2 regions of the Yokenella regensburgei genome follow, and region 2 is predicted to be linked to the other one. Evidence: predicted binding sites of a transcription regulator. Region 2 holds the regulator's gene; the other holds the start of a gene.
The links. Region 2 encodes PurR, which represses purine synthesis genes. Its sites were predicted from a motif close to CANGCAAACGTTTGCNTG; they were not measured.
Positions count from the first base shown of each region.

Region 1: a site for PurR is predicted at 2,556-2,573, ahead of C7387_RS19800 (NCS2 family permease). Genes of this name have one in related genera too.

Region 1 is NZ_RBIZ01000006.1:371,840-380,998, forward strand. It holds gene C7387_RS19790 (4'-phosphopantetheinyl transferase family protein) at 1-448, shown strand, start outside; gene C7387_RS19795 (NADPH-dependent FMN reductase) at 474-1,040, shown strand; gene C7387_RS19800 (NCS2 family permease) at 1,117-2,454, opposite strand; gene yieH (6-phosphogluconate phosphatase) at 2,624-3,289, shown strand; gene phoU (phosphate signaling complex protein PhoU) at 3,334-4,059, opposite strand; gene pstB (phosphate ABC transporter ATP-binding protein PstB) at 4,086-4,859, opposite strand; gene pstA (phosphate ABC transporter permease PstA) at 4,907-5,797, opposite strand; gene pstC (phosphate ABC transporter permease PstC) at 5,797-6,756, opposite strand; gene pstS (phosphate ABC transporter substrate-binding protein PstS) at 6,838-7,878, opposite strand; gene C7387_RS19835 (amidohydrolase) at 8,146-9,159, opposite strand, start outside.
Region 2 is NZ_RBIZ01000003.1:1,065,773-1,074,931, reverse strand. It holds gene acuI (acrylyl-CoA reductase (NADPH)) at 1-566, opposite strand, end outside; gene acuR (acrylate utilization transcriptional regulator AcuR) at 697-1,365, opposite strand; gene sodB (superoxide dismutase [Fe]) at 1,607-2,188, shown strand; gene C7387_RS05380 (MFS transporter) at 2,228-3,394, opposite strand; gene cydH (cytochrome bd-I oxidase subunit CydH) at 3,562-3,651, opposite strand; gene purR (HTH-type transcriptional repressor PurR) at 3,949-4,974, shown strand; gene punR (DNA-binding transcriptional activator PunR) at 4,975-5,904, opposite strand; gene punC (purine nucleoside transporter PunC) at 6,022-7,212, shown strand; gene cfa (cyclopropane fatty acyl phospholipid synthase) at 7,514-8,662, shown strand; gene C7387_RS05350 (riboflavin synthase) at 8,692-9,159, opposite strand, start outside.

The DNA.
Region 1 (9,159 bases), on a different contig from region 2:
CGATATGGAGCTGCAACACAGTCTGGGCAGCGTTCATAGCCTGCATCCGCCTGAGCACTACCGCTTCTCAAGCAACGAAAATCTGTGGATTAACAACCAGAACGATCCGCACGAAGCGCGAGTTCAACTGGTCGCGTTGCGCCAGAGCGTGCTCAAGATGGCGGGGTACTTCGAGCAGGATTCACCCGGTCTGTTGCAGCTGCTGCCAGGCTCTGGTCGCCTGCGCGTCGCGAACGTCATGCAGGCAGAAGCTATCTGCGATGCCGAAGACGTGCTGGTATGGTCCGTAGCCGCAAGCCCGGCCATCGAAAAGCTACGGCTCTGGGAGTACGATGGTAAAAATGGCTGGAGCAGCCTGCCCGACATTCAGAGCCGGGCGAAAGAACCAGCCGCTCGCCTTATGCGATTCACCAGTTTACCGGCGGAAAAAGCCCTTATACTGAACTGACCGTCACGATGACAAAGGAGTAATCATGTCCGAAGCGTTGAACGTCGTTACATTACTGGGAAGCCTGCGCAAAGGCTCATTTAACGCAATGGTTGCCAGAACCTTGCCGAAAATCGCGCCAACAGGCATGGAGATAGCGCCGCTACCGTCTATTGGCGATATTCCACTGTACGATGCGGATATACAGCAGGAAGATGGCTTCCCGCAGAGCGTGGAAGCGCTGGCAGAACAGATTCGTCAGGCGGATGGTGTGGTCATTGTGACGCCGGAATATAACTACTCGGTGCCAGGCGGGCTGAAAAACGCCATCGACTGGCTGTCACGCTTACCGAATCAACCGCTGGCCGGCAAGCCAGTACTGATTCAGACCAGCTCAATGGGCGCTATTGGCGGCGCACGCTGCCAGTATCATCTGCGCCAGATTCTGGTGTTCCTTGATGCGATGGTGATGAATAAACCGGAGTTTATGGGCGGCGTTATTCAGAATAAGGTCGACCCGCAGACGGGTGAAGTGATTGATCAAAGTACGCTTGATCATCTGACCGGTCAGTTGACCGCATTCGGTGAGTATATTCAGCGGGTGAAAGCGTAATGACAGAGGTGAGTGCGCTCTGATGCCCTCACCTCATCCCTCTCCCACAGGGAGAGGGTGCAAACACTAAAACCTTTTAGTGAGCATCAATAAACGCAATCTTCAGTACGAACAGCAGCGCGACGATGATCACGCACGAGCTAAGATCGCGGAAACGACCGGTACCGATTTTCATCACGCAGTAAGAGATAAAGCCAAGAGCGATCCCTTCAGTGATAGAGAAGCTAAACGGCATCATCACTGCCGTAATGAACGCAGGAACCGCTTCGGTCAAATCATCCCACTTCACGCGCGACAGGCTTGAAGTCATCAGTACGCCCACATAAATCAGCGCACCCGCGGCTGCGTAAGGTGGCACCATGCCCGCCAGCGGTGACAGGAAAATCACCAGCAGGAACAGCAGACCCACGATCACCGCCGTCAGGCCAGTACGTCCGCCCACGGACACCCCGGAAGACGACTCGATATACGCGGTAACGGAAGACGTACCAATGAATGAACCGGCAACAGAAGAGATACTGTCCACGTACAGCGCCTGCTTCATACGCGGGAATTTGCCTTTATCATCGGCAAGGCCAGCTTTATCGGTGACACCAATCAGGGTACCGGAAGAGTCAAACAGGTTAACCAGCATGAAGGAAAAAATAATACCCGCGAGACCCAGATTCAGGGAACCCGCCAGGTCGACCTGGCCCACGACGCTAGTGACGCTCGGCGGCGCAGAAACGATACCGGTGTAGTGCACATCGCCCAGCAACCAGCCCAGCAGGGTAGTGACGATTATCGACACCAGCACCGCCGCGTGAATGTTACGCGAGGCAAGAATAGCAATGATGAAGAAGCCAAGAATACCGAGCAGGACGTTATGCGAGGTCAGGTGACCAATCGACACCAGCGTATCCTGGTTTGCGACGATAACACCGGCGTTCTTCAGGCCCATCATGCCGATAAACAGACCGATACCGCTGGTGATCCCCACGCGCAGGCTGACCGGGATATTCGCAATCATCCAGTAACGCACACGGAAAATGGTCAGCAGCAGCAGACCAACGGCGCCCCAGAAAATCGCGCCCATGCCAATTTGCCATGGCAAACCCATTGCACCAACGACCACAAAGGCGAAGAAAGCGTTCAGACCCATTGCCGGGGCCAGCGCAACCGGCAGGTTGGCAAACAGTCCCATCAGGATACTGCCGAGGGCGGCGATAAGGCAGGTCGTTACAAACACGGCGCTGGTGTCCATTCCCGCGGCGCCAAGAATTTGCGGGTTAACGAAAACGATGTAGACCATCGTCAGGAACGTTGTAAAACCGGCGATCACTTCCGTACGGGCAGAAGTCCCGTGTTCGCGCAGTTTAAACACGCGCTCAAGCAGTCCCCGACCGGAGGTCTGGGTTGTGTGTTGTTGACTCATCTTCTGGTTCCGAAGCATTGGAGGGAAAATTCGTCGCTATCCTACCGCAAAATGCGACAATAGGGGGGATAAAGCATCACTTTTTTCATCGAATTTGCTTATACGGCAACGATTGCGTCGCCGGTAATTACATTACGTAAACGTTAAACTTGCTATAACAGGAAACGGCATGTCCAACATTGAGGCGGTATTCTTCGACTGCGATGGCACGCTGGTCGACAGTGAAGTGATTTGTTCCCGTGCCTATGTCCATATGTTCGAACAAGTGGGCATCTCCCTTGAACTTGAGGAGATCTTTAAGCGCTTTAAGGGTGTGAAGCTCCACGAGATAATCGACACCATTGGCACAGAATATGGCGTAAGCCTGCAGCGCGACGAGCTTGAGACAGCGTATCGCGCTGAGGTTGCTCGCCTGTTTGACAGCGAACTGGAGGTCATCGCCGGGGCGAATGCGTTACTTAACGCGGTGACGGTACCTATGTGCGTGGTCTCTAACGGCCCGGTCAGTAAAATGCAGCATTCGCTGGGGAAAACCGGCATGTTGCATCATTTTCCGGAGAAATTGTTCAGCGGCTACGATATTCAGCGCTGGAAGCCGGACCCGGCCCTGATGTTCCACGCCGCCAAAGCGATGGATGTCAGAGCGGAAAACTGCATTCTGGTGGATGATTCCAGCGCGGGTGCGCAATCTGGCATTGATGCAGGGATGGAGGTGTTTTACTTCTGTGCCGATCCGCATAACAAACCGATCGACCATCCAAAAGTGACGACTTTCACCCGTCTGGCGGAATTACCGGCGTTGTGGAAAGCGCGCGGGTGGGATATTACACGCTGATATCGCGATTCTCCCCTCACCCCAAAGGGGCGAGGGGATCCGTATTACTCTTTCGGATCTTTACCCGCCAGCAGCTTATCCAGCTCATCGCCGCCCACGTGACGGAAATCTTGTCCCTTCACGAAGTAGAAGATGTATTCGCAGATATTCTGGCAGCGGTCTCCGATACGCTCGATGGAGCGCGCACAGAACAGTGCAGTCAACACGCTTGGAATGGTGCGGGAGTCTTCCATCATGTAGGTCATCAGCTGACGCACAATGCCTTCATACTCCTGGTCCACTTTTTTATCTTCACGGTAAATACGCACCGCTTCGTCGATATCCATACGCGCAAAAGCGTCCAGCACATCATGCAGCATTTGCACCGTATGGCGGCCCAGCGACTCCAGGCTAACCAGCAGCGGTTGATGCTGTTGGGAGAACTTCTCCAGCGCCGTGCGGCAGATTTTATCGGCCACGTCGCCAATACGTTCCAGCTCAGCGATAGTTTTGATAATCGCCATCACCAGACGCAGATCGCTGGCGGTCGGTTGACGTTTGGCGATGATGCGCACGCAGGCTTCATCGATCGCCACTTCCATCATGTTGACCTGCTTGTCACCGTCGATGACGCGCTTTGCCAGCTCCTGATCCTGATTGTGCATCGCGGTAATTGCATCAGTCAGCTGCTGTTCCACCAGCCCACCCATGGTCATGACCTGGGTACGGATATGCTCCAGCTCGGCGTTAAACTGGCCGGAAATATGTTTGTTGAGGTTAAGGTTGTCCATGGTTTCTCCACATGCACTAAGGCAAATCAACCGTAGCGGCCAGTAATATAATCTTCCGTCTGTTTCTTCGCGGGCTTGGTAAACAGATCGTCCGTATTGCTGAATTCAATCAGCTCGCCAAGATACATGAACGCGGTATGGTCTGAACAACGTGCCGCTTGCTGCATGTTGTGGGTTACGATAACCACGGTGTAATCCTGTTTCAGCTCGGTGATAAGCTCTTCGATACGACCGGTTGAGATCGGATCGAGCGCCGAGCAGGGTTCGTCGAGCAGGAGCACTTCCGGGCGAATTGCAATGCCGCGCGCAATGCACAGACGCTGCTGCTGACCACCGGACAGAGAGTACCCACTCTGGTGTAATTTATCTTTGGTTTCGTTCCATAATGCGGCCTTGGTCAAAGCCCACTGTACGCGCTCGTCCATATCCGCACGGGACAGCTTTTCGAACAGACGCACGCCAAAGGCGATGTTGTCGTAAATCGACATCGGGAACGGCGTTGGCTTCTGGAAGACCATCCCAACCTTGGCACGCAGCAGCGCGATATCCTGGGTATTGGTGAGAATATTGTCACCATCCAGCAGAATTTCGCCTTCAGCGCGCTGCTCCGGATAAAGCTCAAACATTTTGTTGAAGGTACGCAACAGCGTGGATTTACCGCAGCCAGACGGCCCGATAAACGCCGTGACCTGGTTTTTAGCGATATCCAGGTTGATGTTCTTCAGGGCATGGAATTTGCCGTAGTAGAAGTTCAGGTCGCGAACTGTAATCTTACCCGGGGCAGTATTAGCCATACTCATCTCAATCATTTCCTCATTCGGCGCCGCGCTAAGCCGCGCCGTAAAAATTAACCGTGTTTACTCTTGGCAAAAATGACGCGCGCCAGAATGTTCAGCAACAGGACGCAGAGGGTAATAATCAGCACCCCGGCCCAGGCCAGCTGCTGCCACTCAGCAAACGGGCTCATCGCAAATTTGAAGATGGTCACCGGCAGGTTGGCAATCGGCTGCATCATGTCGGTGCTCCAGAACTGGTTCGAGAGCGCGGTGAACAGCAGCGGAGCCGTTTCACCAGCAATACGCGCGACCGCCAACAGCACACCGGTCATGATCCCGGAGACGGAGGCTTTCAGCGTAATGGCGGAAATCATCTTCCATTTTGGCGTGCCCAGGGCATAAGCCGCTTCACGCAGGCTATCCGGCACCAGTTTCAGCATGTTTTCGGTGGTTCGAATCACAATCGGCACCTGCAGCAGCGCCAGCGCAATCACCCCCGCCCAGCCGGAGAAGTGCTCCATCTGCGCCACAACAATGGTGTAAACGAACAGGCCTACCACGATAGACGGTGCGGACAGCAGAATATCGTTGATGAAGCGGATGACTTCCGCAAGCCAGGATTTACGGCCATATTCCGCCAGATAGATACCCGCCATAATGCCGAGAGGGGTACCAATGACCGTTGACCAGAGGATCAGCAGCCCGCTACCCGCCAGGGCGTTCGCCAGACCACCGCCCGCGGTATTCGGCGGCGGCGTCATTTCGGTAAACAGCGCAAGCGACATACCGTCGATACCGCGCGTAACGGTAGAAAACAGGATCCACACCAGCCAGAACAAACCAAACACCATCGTCGCCATTGAGAGCGTCAGGGCGATGCGGTTTTTCATGCGGCGTTTCGCCTGCATTTTGCGGCGAGATTCCATCAATTCCGGGCTGGTTTGCATTTCGAGAGTCGCCATTAACGTGCCCCCTCGTTTTTCGCGAGGCGTTTAATCATCAGCTTGGAAATAGCCAGAACGATAAAGGTGATAACGAACAGGATGAGACCCAGTTCCATCAGCGCCGCCACGTGCAGACCAGATTCCGCTTCCGCAAACTCGTTCGCCAGGGCAGAGGTGATGCTGTTACCCGGCATGTACAGCGATGCGCTGTCGAGCTGGTAGGTGTTGCCGATGATAAAGGTCACCGCCATGGTTTCACCCAGCGCACGACCCAGGCCCAGCATCACGCCGCCGATCACCCCATTTTTGGTGAACGGCAGTACGATGCGCCAGATAACTTCCCAGGTGGTGCAGCCGATGCCATAGGCCGACTCTTTCATCATCACCGGAGTTTGTTCAAACACATCGCGCATAACCGCTGCGATGTAAGGAATAATCATGATAGCGAGGATAACCCCCGCGGCCAGCAGGCCGATACCAAATGCCGGGCCAGAGAACAGGGCGCCAACAAACGGAATGCTGGAGAGGATGTTGCCCACCGGCTCCTGGAAGTAGGTGGCAAACAGCGGTGCGAAGATAAACAGGCCCCACATGCCGTAAACGATACTCGGGATTGCCGCCAGCAGCTCAATCGCAATACCCAGCGGGCGCTTCAACCAGTTTGGCGCCAGCTCCGTCAGGAACAGGGCGATACCAAAACTCACCGGAACGGCGATCAGCAGCGCGATAAATGAGGTGACCAGCGTGCCGTAAATCGGCACCAGTGCACCATAGATATCGTTTGGAGCATCCCACTCTTTGGTCCACAGGAATGAGAAGCCAAACTTCTGAATGCTCGGCCAGGAGGAGAACATCAGGGAAACAATGATGCCACCCAGCATCAATAGCACAATCAGCGCAGCCAGTTTTACCAGCGCACTGAAAATCATGTCACCCTTTTTGCTTGGTGGGTTAAAAGCAGGCTTGCTTGCAGCCATAAATCACTCTTCTGTTAAACGCATTTACGAAGCTGGCGGGTAAGCACCAGGGCTACCCGCCATTTTCGTTAATTATTCCAATTAGTACAGTGCTTTACCGCTGCTGTCTTTTACGTTGGTCTTCCATGCAGCACGAACCTGCTCAACCACGCTCTCCGGCAGGGTAGCGTAATCCAGCGCGTTAGCTTCTTTCGCGCCGTTTTTGTACGCCCAGTCGAAGAATTTCAGCACTTCTGCGCCCTGCTCAGGTTTCTTCTGATCTTTGTGGACCAGGATGAAGGTGGTGGAGGTGATTGGCCACACGTCCGCCCCTTTCTGATTGGTCAGATCCTGTGCGAAGGACTTGCTCCAGTCAGCGCCTTTTGCCGCATTGGAGAAGCTCTCTTCGGTCGGGCTGACGTCAGCACCATCTGCAGATTTCAGTTTGGTATAAGTCAGGTTGTTCTGCTTGGCGTAAGCGTATTCAACATAGCCAATGGAGCCCGGCAGACGCTGTACGAAGGCGGCGATGCCGTCGTTGCCTTTGCCACCGAGACCGGTTGGCCAGTTAACGGTAGAGCCAGAACCAATTTTAGATTTCCACTCTTCGTTCACTTTCGCCAGGTAGCTGGTGAAAACGAAGGAAGTACCGGAACCGTCAGCACGACGAACCACGGCGATGTTCTGCGCAGGCAGTTTCTTGCCTGGGTTCAGCTTAGCAATCGCTTCGTCGTCCCACTTCTTGATTTTACCGAGGTAGATGTCACCCAGGGTTTTACCGTCGAGCACCAGCTCGCCGGATTTGAAGCCAGGCAGGTTTACCGCCAGTACCACACCACCGATAACGGTCGGGAACTGGAACAGACCTTCCTGAGAAAGTTTTTCGTCGCTCAGCGGCGCATCAGATGCCCCGAAGTCAACGGTGTTTGCTGTGATTTGCTTAACGCCACCGGAGGAACCGATACCCTGATAGTTAATTTTGTTACCCGTTTCTTTCTGGTAGGTATCCGCCCATTTGGCATACACCGGCGCAGGGAAGGTTGCACCTGCACCTGTCAGGCTTGCTGCTGCAAACGCAGAGAAAGCGCTCATCGATAAGGTCGCGGCGACAACAGTTGCGACAGTGGTACGCATGACTTTCATAATGTCTCCTGCAAGATGGGTATAAATCATTGTTAAGTGGCTACGATGAGCAAAATAGGACAAAGAGGTGACAGTTATATGTATGGTTTATGACAGTTTTATGACAAGCGAAATTTTTGTTAAAACAAAAAATAAAAACCCTTACTCATCAAATAAATAGCCATATTTATGACATTAAGTTTTCACTAAAATTTTATTTTTGTGACACCTCAAAGCGTAGCCAATGCTGATAGAAAGGCCACCCTTCGGTGGCCTTTATGAACGTGCTTACATCCCGCTGTAGACTTCTTTTCCCGCAAACATGGTCCAGAGCACCGGAGCATCCCGCAGCTTCTCAATACTCACTTTTTCAAGGTTTCTGTCGAACAGCACCATATCTGCACTTTTCCCTACGCTAAGAGATCCGGTCTCTTTGTCACGACCAATCACTTTTGCGGCGTTTAACGTATAGGCCTGCAGCATCGCGGCCCGGCTGATTTTTTCACTGTCAGGCGGTAGTTCCCCCTCTTCCCCCATTCGGGTCACCGCCGTATAGATAGCAAACAGCGGATTAGGGCTCGAAACAGGCCAGTCGCTGGCACCGGCAATCAGTGCGTGATGGCGGAACAAATCGCCCGCGGGATAGAGATGTTGTAGTAAGGGAGTCGGAACTTTCCCTTCCAGCAGCGTAGTGGTTGCACTGTCTTTTCCCGCCCACAGTAACTGCATCGACGCCGCGACGTTCAACTGCTGGAAACGGGGAAGGCTCTGCGGACTAACAATTTCCAGATGGGTGATACTGTGCATAACCTGGCTATCGCCATTTTGCTTTCTGGCACAGGCCACGGCATCCAGCGACTCCTCTACGGCACGATCGCCAATAGCGTGGAAATGGGCGATAAGTTTTGCCGCATCGGCTTTGGCCACCAGCGAGCAGAACTTCACTTTATCGAGCGAATTGTTACCACTGTAGCCGGGCCGGTTCAGATACGGCTGGCTTAGCTTCGCCGTCTGTGACGGGTACTCAATCACCCCATCCTGGAAAATTTTAATCCCGGACAGCGCGATGTTGGGGATACCGGCATATTTTGCGCGGAGAGCGACAACATCATCAATCACCGCCGGCGAGGCGTCGATATTGACCAGGGCTAACCCGGTCACATGCGCGGTGAGTTCCCCGCGTTTTGCAAGTTCACTGTAGGCCGGGAGCAGCCCTTCATCGCCGGGCCCGGGATGAGCATCAAAGGAGGGCGCCAGTGGCCGCAGATTGCTGAGCGGCTCCATCCAGGCGGTGATACCGTA
Region 2 (9,159 bases):
AGCAGCTGTGCGGTTTTCTCCGGACGCCCGGAGCTTGCGATAACGTCATAACCCAGTTTGCGCAAAATGATGGCCGCACAGCTACCCACCCCACCGCTGGCACCGGTCACCAGCACCGGGCCCATCTGCGGCGTTATCCCCTGTTTCAACAAGGCATTCACACACAGCATGGCGGTAAAACCAGCGGTGCCGATAGCCATCACCGTCTGTGGGCTAGCGCCTTCCGGCAATCGGGTCAGCCATTCGCTCTTCACTCTGGCTTTTTGCGCCAGACCGCCCCAGTGGCGCTCGCCCACGCCCCATCCCGTGAGCAAAACCTTATCCCCCACGCGATAAGCATCGTCTGAACTCTCGGTGACCGTTCCGGCAAAATCGATGCCCGGCACCATTGGAAACTGGCGCACAATCGGGCCGCGTCCGGTGATGGCTAACGCGTCCTTATAATTGATGGAGGAATAATCGATAGCGACAGTGACGTGACCTTCCGGCAGGTCACTTTGCGCAACGGAAGTATATTGCGCGTCATAACCCGCGTCGGACTTATTGATGAGAATGGCGTTAAACATGCTGATTCCTTAATAGACCAGTTGGCTACAATAATATGCGCGATGAGATGCAGGCGTCGTTTATCAGACAATAATAGACCGATCGTCTAATTAATTCTATTGCTTTTGCTGCGGCACAGGCCTGGAGGCGCTAGTTACTGACGGAAAGCCCGGCGATAAAGCCCTGCAGAAAGAGATCCAGCGGGCGGCGGGTTTGTTCTAAACGGGCACGGAGCACTGCCCCTTCCCAGCCGGTCCAGAAGAACGAAGCCTGAATGTTGATATCAACATGGTGCGCTATCTGCCCTGCTGCCACGGCGTCACGCAGGCATACCGCAAGCGACGCTTCCCATTGATCAAAGACCTGCATTAATTTCTGGCGAAACGCTGGCGGAAGTGTTGCCACCTCATGCGCCAGATTGCCCACTGCACAACCGCGATTGAACTGATACTTCGCCATTCCTGAGGCTGCCGCATCCACAAAGGCTGCGATCCTGTCGAGCGGTAAACGGGTTTCGTCACCCAGGGTACGCTGAAGGAGTCGCGCGAAAAAACTGTCGTACTGTTCAAGCACCGCCATCCCGAAGGCTTCTTTACTCTCAAAATAGTAATAGAAAGAGCCTTTCGGGACGCCGGCACGTTTGAGGATGTAATCAAGGCTGCTGGCGCTGAACGGTGACTCGGTCAGCACTTCCACTCCGGTGCAGATGATAGTGCGCTTCACATCAAGCTGTACGGAGACCGCTTTCGGTGGGCGTCCGCGTTTCCTGCGAGGCGTCGCGCTGTCCGTTGGGCTATTCGCAGAGAGTTCAGAGGACATGCAACCTCACAAAATCAGAATAAAAAGACTGGCTTAACAGTATAAGCGCGCAAGTGCCACGGGAACCATAAAAATCCCCTCTCAGCGCCAGTCTGACACGCTTTGCCGGTATGAGCCTCGCCACACAACCCGGCCAGATGTAAGGTTAAGTTCCTCTTTTGTCTCGCCTTTCAATTTGCTACCCTACCCATACTCGATACGTGGTTATTGAGTGTTCATACAATAATAAAGGAGAGTAGCAATGTCGTTCGAATTACCTGCATTACCGTATGCAAAAGACGCCCTGGCGCCGCACATTTCCGCAGAAACGCTGGAATATCACTACGGCAAGCATCACCAGACCTACGTCACCAACCTGAATAACCTGGTAAAAGGCACCGCGTTTGAAGGCAAATCACTGGAAGAAGTTGTTCGTACTTCTGAAGGCGGCATGTTCAACAACGCAGCACAAGTGTGGAACCACACCTTCTACTGGAACTGCCTGGCACCGCAGGCCGGCGGCGAGCCAACCGGCGAAGTAGCTGCAGCCATCACTAAAGCGTTCGGCAGCTTTGCAGATTTCAAAGCACAGTTCACCGACGCGGCTATCAAGAACTTCGGTTCTGGCTGGACCTGGCTTGTGAAGAAAGCAGACGGCAGCCTCGCTATCGTCTCGACTTCTAACGCGGGTACCCCGCTGACCACTGACGCGAAGCCGCTGCTGACCGTCGATGTGTGGGAACATGCGTATTACATTGACTACCGTAACGCCCGCCCGAACTACCTCGAGCATTTCTGGGCGCTGGTAAACTGGAATTTTGTTGCGAAGAACCTGGCAGCATAAACCAGAACGCAGAAGGGTCACCCCTTCTGCGTATTTTTATCACTGACTGACCATCGCCTCTTCAGGCTGAGAACGCCCACCGAACAGCACCACAACCAGCGCCAGCCCGGCAATAATCGCCCCCATCACCGGTACAAAACTGTAGCCGAGGCCACCGGAGATCACCGCGCCACCGGCGGCGGCACCCAGTGCGTTACCGAGATTGAACGCCCCAATATTCACTGAAGAAGAAAGCCCTGGAGCTTCGTGAGCCACACGCATCACACGCATCTGCAGCGGCGGTACGACGGCGAAGGTTGCGGCGCCCCACACCACCATGCTGATAGCGGCGCCAATTTCACTGCGCGCCAGCAGCGGAATTGCCAGCATAATGACCATCAGCAGCAGCAGGAATACCTTCAGCGTCCGGCTGACCGAACGGTCGGCAAACTTACCACCAAGGTAGTTACCGATAGAGAAGCCCACGCCGATCAGCACCAGCATCGCGGTGATAAACAGCGGAGAGGCGTCGGTGATGGTGTGCAGGACTGGTGAAATATACGTATAAAGCGTAAACATCGCCCCGGCACCCAGCACGGTGGTCAGCAGCGCTGACAATACCTGCGGACGCATCAGTACAGAAAGCTCGCGTTTAACGTCAGGGCGCTCACCGGCACTCCCTTTTGGCAGAGAGAACCACAGGCTCAGCATCGCCACAACGCCCAGGCCGGCGGTAGCAAGGAAAGACATACGCCAGCCGATGGTTTCACCAAGCCAGGTCGCCGCCGGCACACCGCCGATATTGGCGATAGTCAGGCCCATAAACATGGTCGCCACCGCGCTTGCCTGTTTATGCTTCGGTACGACGCTTGCGGCCACCACTGACCCCAGGCCGAAGAACGCGCCGTGGTTAAGGCTGGTGATGATGCGTGATAGCATCAACGTGGTGTAATCCGGCGCAATCGCCGACAGCACGTTGCCGAGGGTAAAAATAGCCATCAGGAACACCAGCGCGTTACGGCGCGCCCGGTGAGACAGCAGCAGCGTCATCAGTGGTGCACCCACCATCACGCCAACGGCGTAGGCGCTGATTAACATCCCGGCAACCGGAATAGAAACATCAACCCCTTTCGCAATGACGGGCAGCAGGCCCATGGGTGAAAACTCGGTCGTACCGATGCCAAACGCGCCTATCGCGAGGGCTACTAATGGAAAATTGATTTTCATCTAACAACTCCGGTCAGCCGCGGCGAAGGCGCGGTACCCTATTAAGAAGTTGAAAGTATGACAGCAATCACAAAAAACAGAAGTGAAGGAATTGGCAAAAGATTATTGCGCAATTGATAACAATGGCGGGGGAAGGGATTGAGGGAGATGGCTCTCCCTCATGAAAATCAGTGCAGAACGGCCGTCAGCCCGGCCGCAACGATCAGGGCCAGGGTAATGATCGTGGTAGTCAGAGAGAGCTTCAGTTCGGTACTCATCAATTTTTCTCCTTTTTATCCCCACATGAAAAGTGAGCTTGCTCATTTTTACATAGTTAAGCACAAAAATCTGCACGCTTTTCGTCGCGATGATCATTATTTCTCTTTCCCTTTGCGCCAGGATGAGCCAAAATCCCACGCTAAATTAAAAGCGTACCGGCCATTGACCCCCTCCTGTCGTCCTGTGTCGTTTTCCCGGCGTAATGCAATCTGAAATGATTGCGTCAGGGTGTGTAGAGGCAAACGTTTACGTAGCAAGTTATACAGGAGTTCAGGATATGGTCTGGAGTGAGAGCCATGGCAACGATTAAAGATGTAGCGAAGCGCGCAAACGTTTCCACTACAACCGTATCACACGTAATTAACAAAACCCGCTTTGTGGCGGAAGAGACGCGCAACGCGGTGTGGGCAGCGATCAAAGAGCTGCACTACTCCCCGAGCGCCGTCGCCCGTAGCCTGAAGGTTAATCACACGAAATCGATTGGCCTGCTGGCGACCAGCAGCGAAGCGGCCTACTTCGCTGAAATCATTGAAGCGGTTGAGAAAAATTGCTTCCAGAAAGGCTATACCCTGATTCTGGGTAACGCCTGGAACAACCTTGAAAAGCAGCGTGCTTATCTGTCGATGATGGCGCAAAAGCGCGTCGATGGCCTGCTGGTCATGTGTTCTGAGTACCCGGAATCGGTTATCTCAATGCTGGAAGAGTACCGTCATATCCCGATGGTGGTGATGGACTGGGGCGAAGCTCATGCCGACTTCACCGACTCCGTTATCGATAACGCCTTCGAAGGCGGTTATATGGCGGGCCGCTACCTGATTGAGCGTGGCCACCGTGAAATCGGCGTGATCCCGGGACCGCTTGAGCGCAACACCGGCGCGGGCCGTCTTGCCGGCTTTATGAAAGCCATGGAAGAAGCGCTGATTAAAGTGCCGGAGCACTGGATTGTACAGGGCGACTTTGAGCCAGAATCCGGCTATCGCGCCATGCAGCAGATCCTCGGCCAGCAGCACCGCCCCACCGCCGTATTCTGCGGTGGCGATATCATGGCGATGGGTGCCATTTGCGCCGCCGACGAGATGGGATTGCGCGTGCCGACGGATATTTCGGTGATCGGTTATGATAACGTGCGCAACGCCCGCTATTTCTCCCCGGCGCTGACCACCATTCACCAGCCGAAAGATTCTCTGGGTGAAACGGCGTTCAATATGCTGCTCGACCGTATCGTCAACAAACGCGAAACCTCGCAGTCCATCGAGGTGCATCCGCGTCTGGTGGAACGTCGCTCCGTTGCCGACGGCCCGTTCCGCGATTATCGTCGTTAATCACTTCTGCGGGTCCGGAGCCTCCGGTACCCGCAGCCACTCCCGGTTCAGCGTTTCACTATCCCCAAGATAATCCAGCAACCAGGCCAGCGCCGGAGACATATCCTGCTGCTGCCACGTCAGGCAACAGGCAGAATCCTGGTACGGGTTTTCGAGACACAGTTCCACCCACTCCCCGCTTTCGATCCACGGACGAGCAAAATGCTCTGGCACCATGCCAACACACAACCCCGCCGACAGACAGGTGGCCGACGATGTCCAGTCCGGCACCACGACGCGTTTCTGGTTATCCAGAAGCCAGGTGGTCCGCTTTGGCAGCGATCGCGAGGTATCTTCGGTGACCAACGAAGGCCAGTTGCGCAACGCCTCATCGCTGAGCACGCCTTCCATGCTCGCCAGCGGATGATGATGCGCAACCACGCACACCCAGTGCAGTGTGCCCATATCGCGAAACGCGTAGCGTCCCCCGACCGGGATCGCCTGCGTCGCGCCGATCGCCATCTCTACCCGACCATCAGCCAGTGCATCCCAGACGCCGTTGAACACTTCCTGGTAGACAATCAGCTCGACGTCCTGAAAATGGCGATAGAAATCAACGATCATCTGCCGGGTACGTTCCGGCCTGACGATATTATCGACGGCAATGGGCAACTGGCCGCGCCAGCCGTTGGCAATCTGCTGACACTGCTGGCGGGTGATCTGCATTTTTTTGATAACAGAACGCCCTTCTTTTAAAAACCAGACACCGGCAGGCGTCAGTTCAACATCGCGATGGCGCCGTTCAAAGAGCGGTACGGCGAGCCACTCCTCCAGCTGACGTACCGTATAACTGACCGCGGAGGGCACGCGATGCAGCTCCTGGGCCGCTGCGCTGAAGCTGCCATTACGGGCGACAGCATCGACCACTTCAAGAGAATATTCAGACCACATTTTCTGCCTACAAAAATTTTGAATTCACTAAACAAATATTAGCGTTTCACAAGCCGCTTTGCACTCCCTACACTCAGCGCCTGAGTCGTACACCTGCATCTATAAAGAGAAAGTGATATGCAACCTGGAAAATTATTTCTTGCCTGGCTGGCCGGTTTAAGCGTGCTCGGCTTCCTGGCGACGGACATGTACCTGCCCGCTTTTGCCGCTATTCAAAGCGATCTACAAATACCTGCCGCCAGCGTGAGCGCAAGCCTGAGCCTGTTCCTGGCCGGTTTCGCCGTCGCGCAACTGCTGTGGGGACCGCTGTCCGACCGCTATGGTCGCAAGTGGATCCTGCTCGCCGGTTTAACCATTTTTGCCCTTGGCTGCCTTGGCATGCTGTGGGTACGTGACGGCATGCTGCTGCTGGTCCTGCGCTTTGTGCAGGCCGTTGGCGTCTGCGCAGCAACGGTAACCTGGCAGGCGATGGTCACCGATTACTATCCGGCCCACCGCACCAACCGCATTTTTGCCACCATCATGCCGCTGGTTGCCCTCTCTCCGGCGCTGGCGCCGCTGTTGGGTAGCTGGATCCTGGTACATCTGGAATGGCAGGCCATTTTCGGAGCGCTGTTTATTATTACGCTGATTCTGATGATCCCGGCGCTGCGCCTGAAGAAGCCTGCCGAGAAAGCAGCACAAAAATCAGAAAAGAAACTGACCTTCTTTACCCTGCTGCGCTCCCGTGCCTACTGCGGCAACGTGTTGGTTTATGGTGCCTGTTCAGCCTGTTTCTTCGCGTGGCTGACCGGCTCCCCGTTCCTGCTGCACGAGATGGGTTACGGCCCGGGTGCTATTGGTCTGAGCTATGTGCCGCAAACTATTGCCTTCCTGGTAGGGGGTTACGGCTGTCGTGCTGCGCTGCAGAAATGGGAAGGTAAACAGCTGCTGCCGTGGGCGATGATGCTGTTTGCGCTTAGCACCATTGCCACCTGGGCGGTGGGTCTGTTCGATAACGCTACGCTCACCGGTCTGCTCATTCCGTTCTGCATTATGGCGATGGCGAATGGGACTATTTACCCGATTGTGGTTGCCCAGGCGCTCCAGCCCTTCCCGCAGGCTACCGGTCGCGCCGCGGCGCTGCAAAATACGCTGCAATTAGGACTGTGCTTCCTGGCAAGCCTGCTGGTTTCTACCTTCATCACCGCGCCATTAACCGCAACAACCAGCGTGATGTTGGGTACGGTGGTGCTGGCAGGTATCGGATACGCCATGCAGGCGCAGCGCGGTGAAGCTAAGCCGGTCGTCGCAGAAACCACGAATTAATTACGGAAAATATAATACTTAATTGATAATATTTGTCTGCTAACATTTTTTTATTGAATCACTGCTTTTAGCGGCCTATACTGAACCCGTTACACATAATTATGAAGTTTATTATGCATTAACGGGTTCAGGATTTGTTCCCGCTTCTCCATGGATGGCCTTTCAGTAAGGGTTTTCACCCTTCTCTGTTCTACGTCGGATAGCTGGTTCACGGTACTTTCCGTGAAATTTCTCACAAGCCTAAAAAAAAGCGACTACGCTGTTTTATGGATCTAAATCACTAGCGCGTGATGGAGAAGCTATGAGTTCATCGTGTATTGATGAAGTAAGCGTGCCAAATGACGAATGGCACCGAATTGCCAATGAACTGTTAAGTCAGGCAGATGTCACCATTAACGGATCTGCACCTTCCGATCCGCAGGTTACCAATCCTCGTTTCTACAAGCGTGTCCTCCAGGAAGGATCACTTGGCCTTGGTGAAAGTTATATGGACGGCTGGTGGGAGTGTGAACGGCTGGACGTTTTCTTTCAAAAGGTACTGAGTGCCGAGCTGGACAAAAAACTGCCCCACCACTTGAAAGACACGCTGAGAATCGCAGGCGCTCGTTTATTTAATCTACAAAGTAAAAAAAGAGCCTGGATTGTGGGTAAAGAGCATTACGATCTTGGCAACGATCTTTTCAGCCAGATGTTAGATCCGTTAATGCAATACTCCTGTGGTTACTGGAAAGATGCCAAAACGCTTGAAAATGCGCAGCTGGCAAAACTGGATCTGATTTGCCAGAAACTGAAGCTCAAGCCAGGCATGCGAGTGCTGGATATTGGCTGCGGCTGGGGTGGACTGGCGTTCTACATGGCAAAACACTACGGGGTGGGCGTCGTTGGCGTGACCATCTCTGCTGAACAGCAGAAAATGGCGCAGGACCGCTGCGAAGGGCTGGATGTTGATATCCGGCTGCAGGACTACCGCGACCTGAACGATCAGTTTGACCGTATTGTGTCCGTAGGGATGTTCGAGCACGTGGGTCCGAAAAACTACAATACCTATTTCGAGGTTGCCGACCGCAATCTGAAACCAGAAGGTATTTTCCTGCTGCACACCATCGGCTCAAAAATTACCGACCATAACGTTGATCCGTGGATCAACAAGTACATCTTCCCTAACGGTTGTCTGCCGTCGGTGCGTCATATTGCCGACGCCAGCGAGTCGCACTTTATTGTTGAAGACTGGCACAACTTTGGGGCGGACTACGACACCACGCTGATGGCATGGTATGAACGGTTCCTCGCGAGCTGGCCAGACATTGCAGATAATTATTCTGAACGCTTCAAACGCATGTTCACCTATTATCTGAATGCCTGTGCCGGAGCATTTCGCGCCCGCGATATTCAGCTCTGGCAGGTGGTCTTCTCTCGCGGAATCGAGCACGGTTTACGCGTTCCCCGCTAATAAAAATCCCCGGCAAGCCGGGGATTTTTTTACTCTTCTGTTGCTGCCTGTCGCGTTGCGGTCTCTTTCGCCGCCAGCACACGTTCAACCGTATCAACCACCGCCTGCGTCTGCGGGTCAATCTCAATATTCACGCGCTCACCGATTTTTTTCTTCCCAAGCGTTGTACGCTCCAGGGTTTCCGGAATCAAATGGACGCAGAAACGGGTTGGCGTCACTTCGCCCACCGTCAGGCTGATGCCGTCCACGCCGATAAACCCTTTGTACAGGATGTATTTCATGAGTGCAGGATCCTGCACTTTAAACCACACCTGACGATTGTTTTCAGAAGCGAGAATCTTCACCACTTCCGCAGTCGTCATGATGTGGCCCGACATCAGATGCCCGCCAATCTCATCGCTGAACTTCGCCGCGCGCTCAAGGTTGACTTCGTCACCCGATTTCAGCTCGCCCAGATTGGTGATGCGCAGCGTCTCTTTCATTAAATCGAAGCTGAT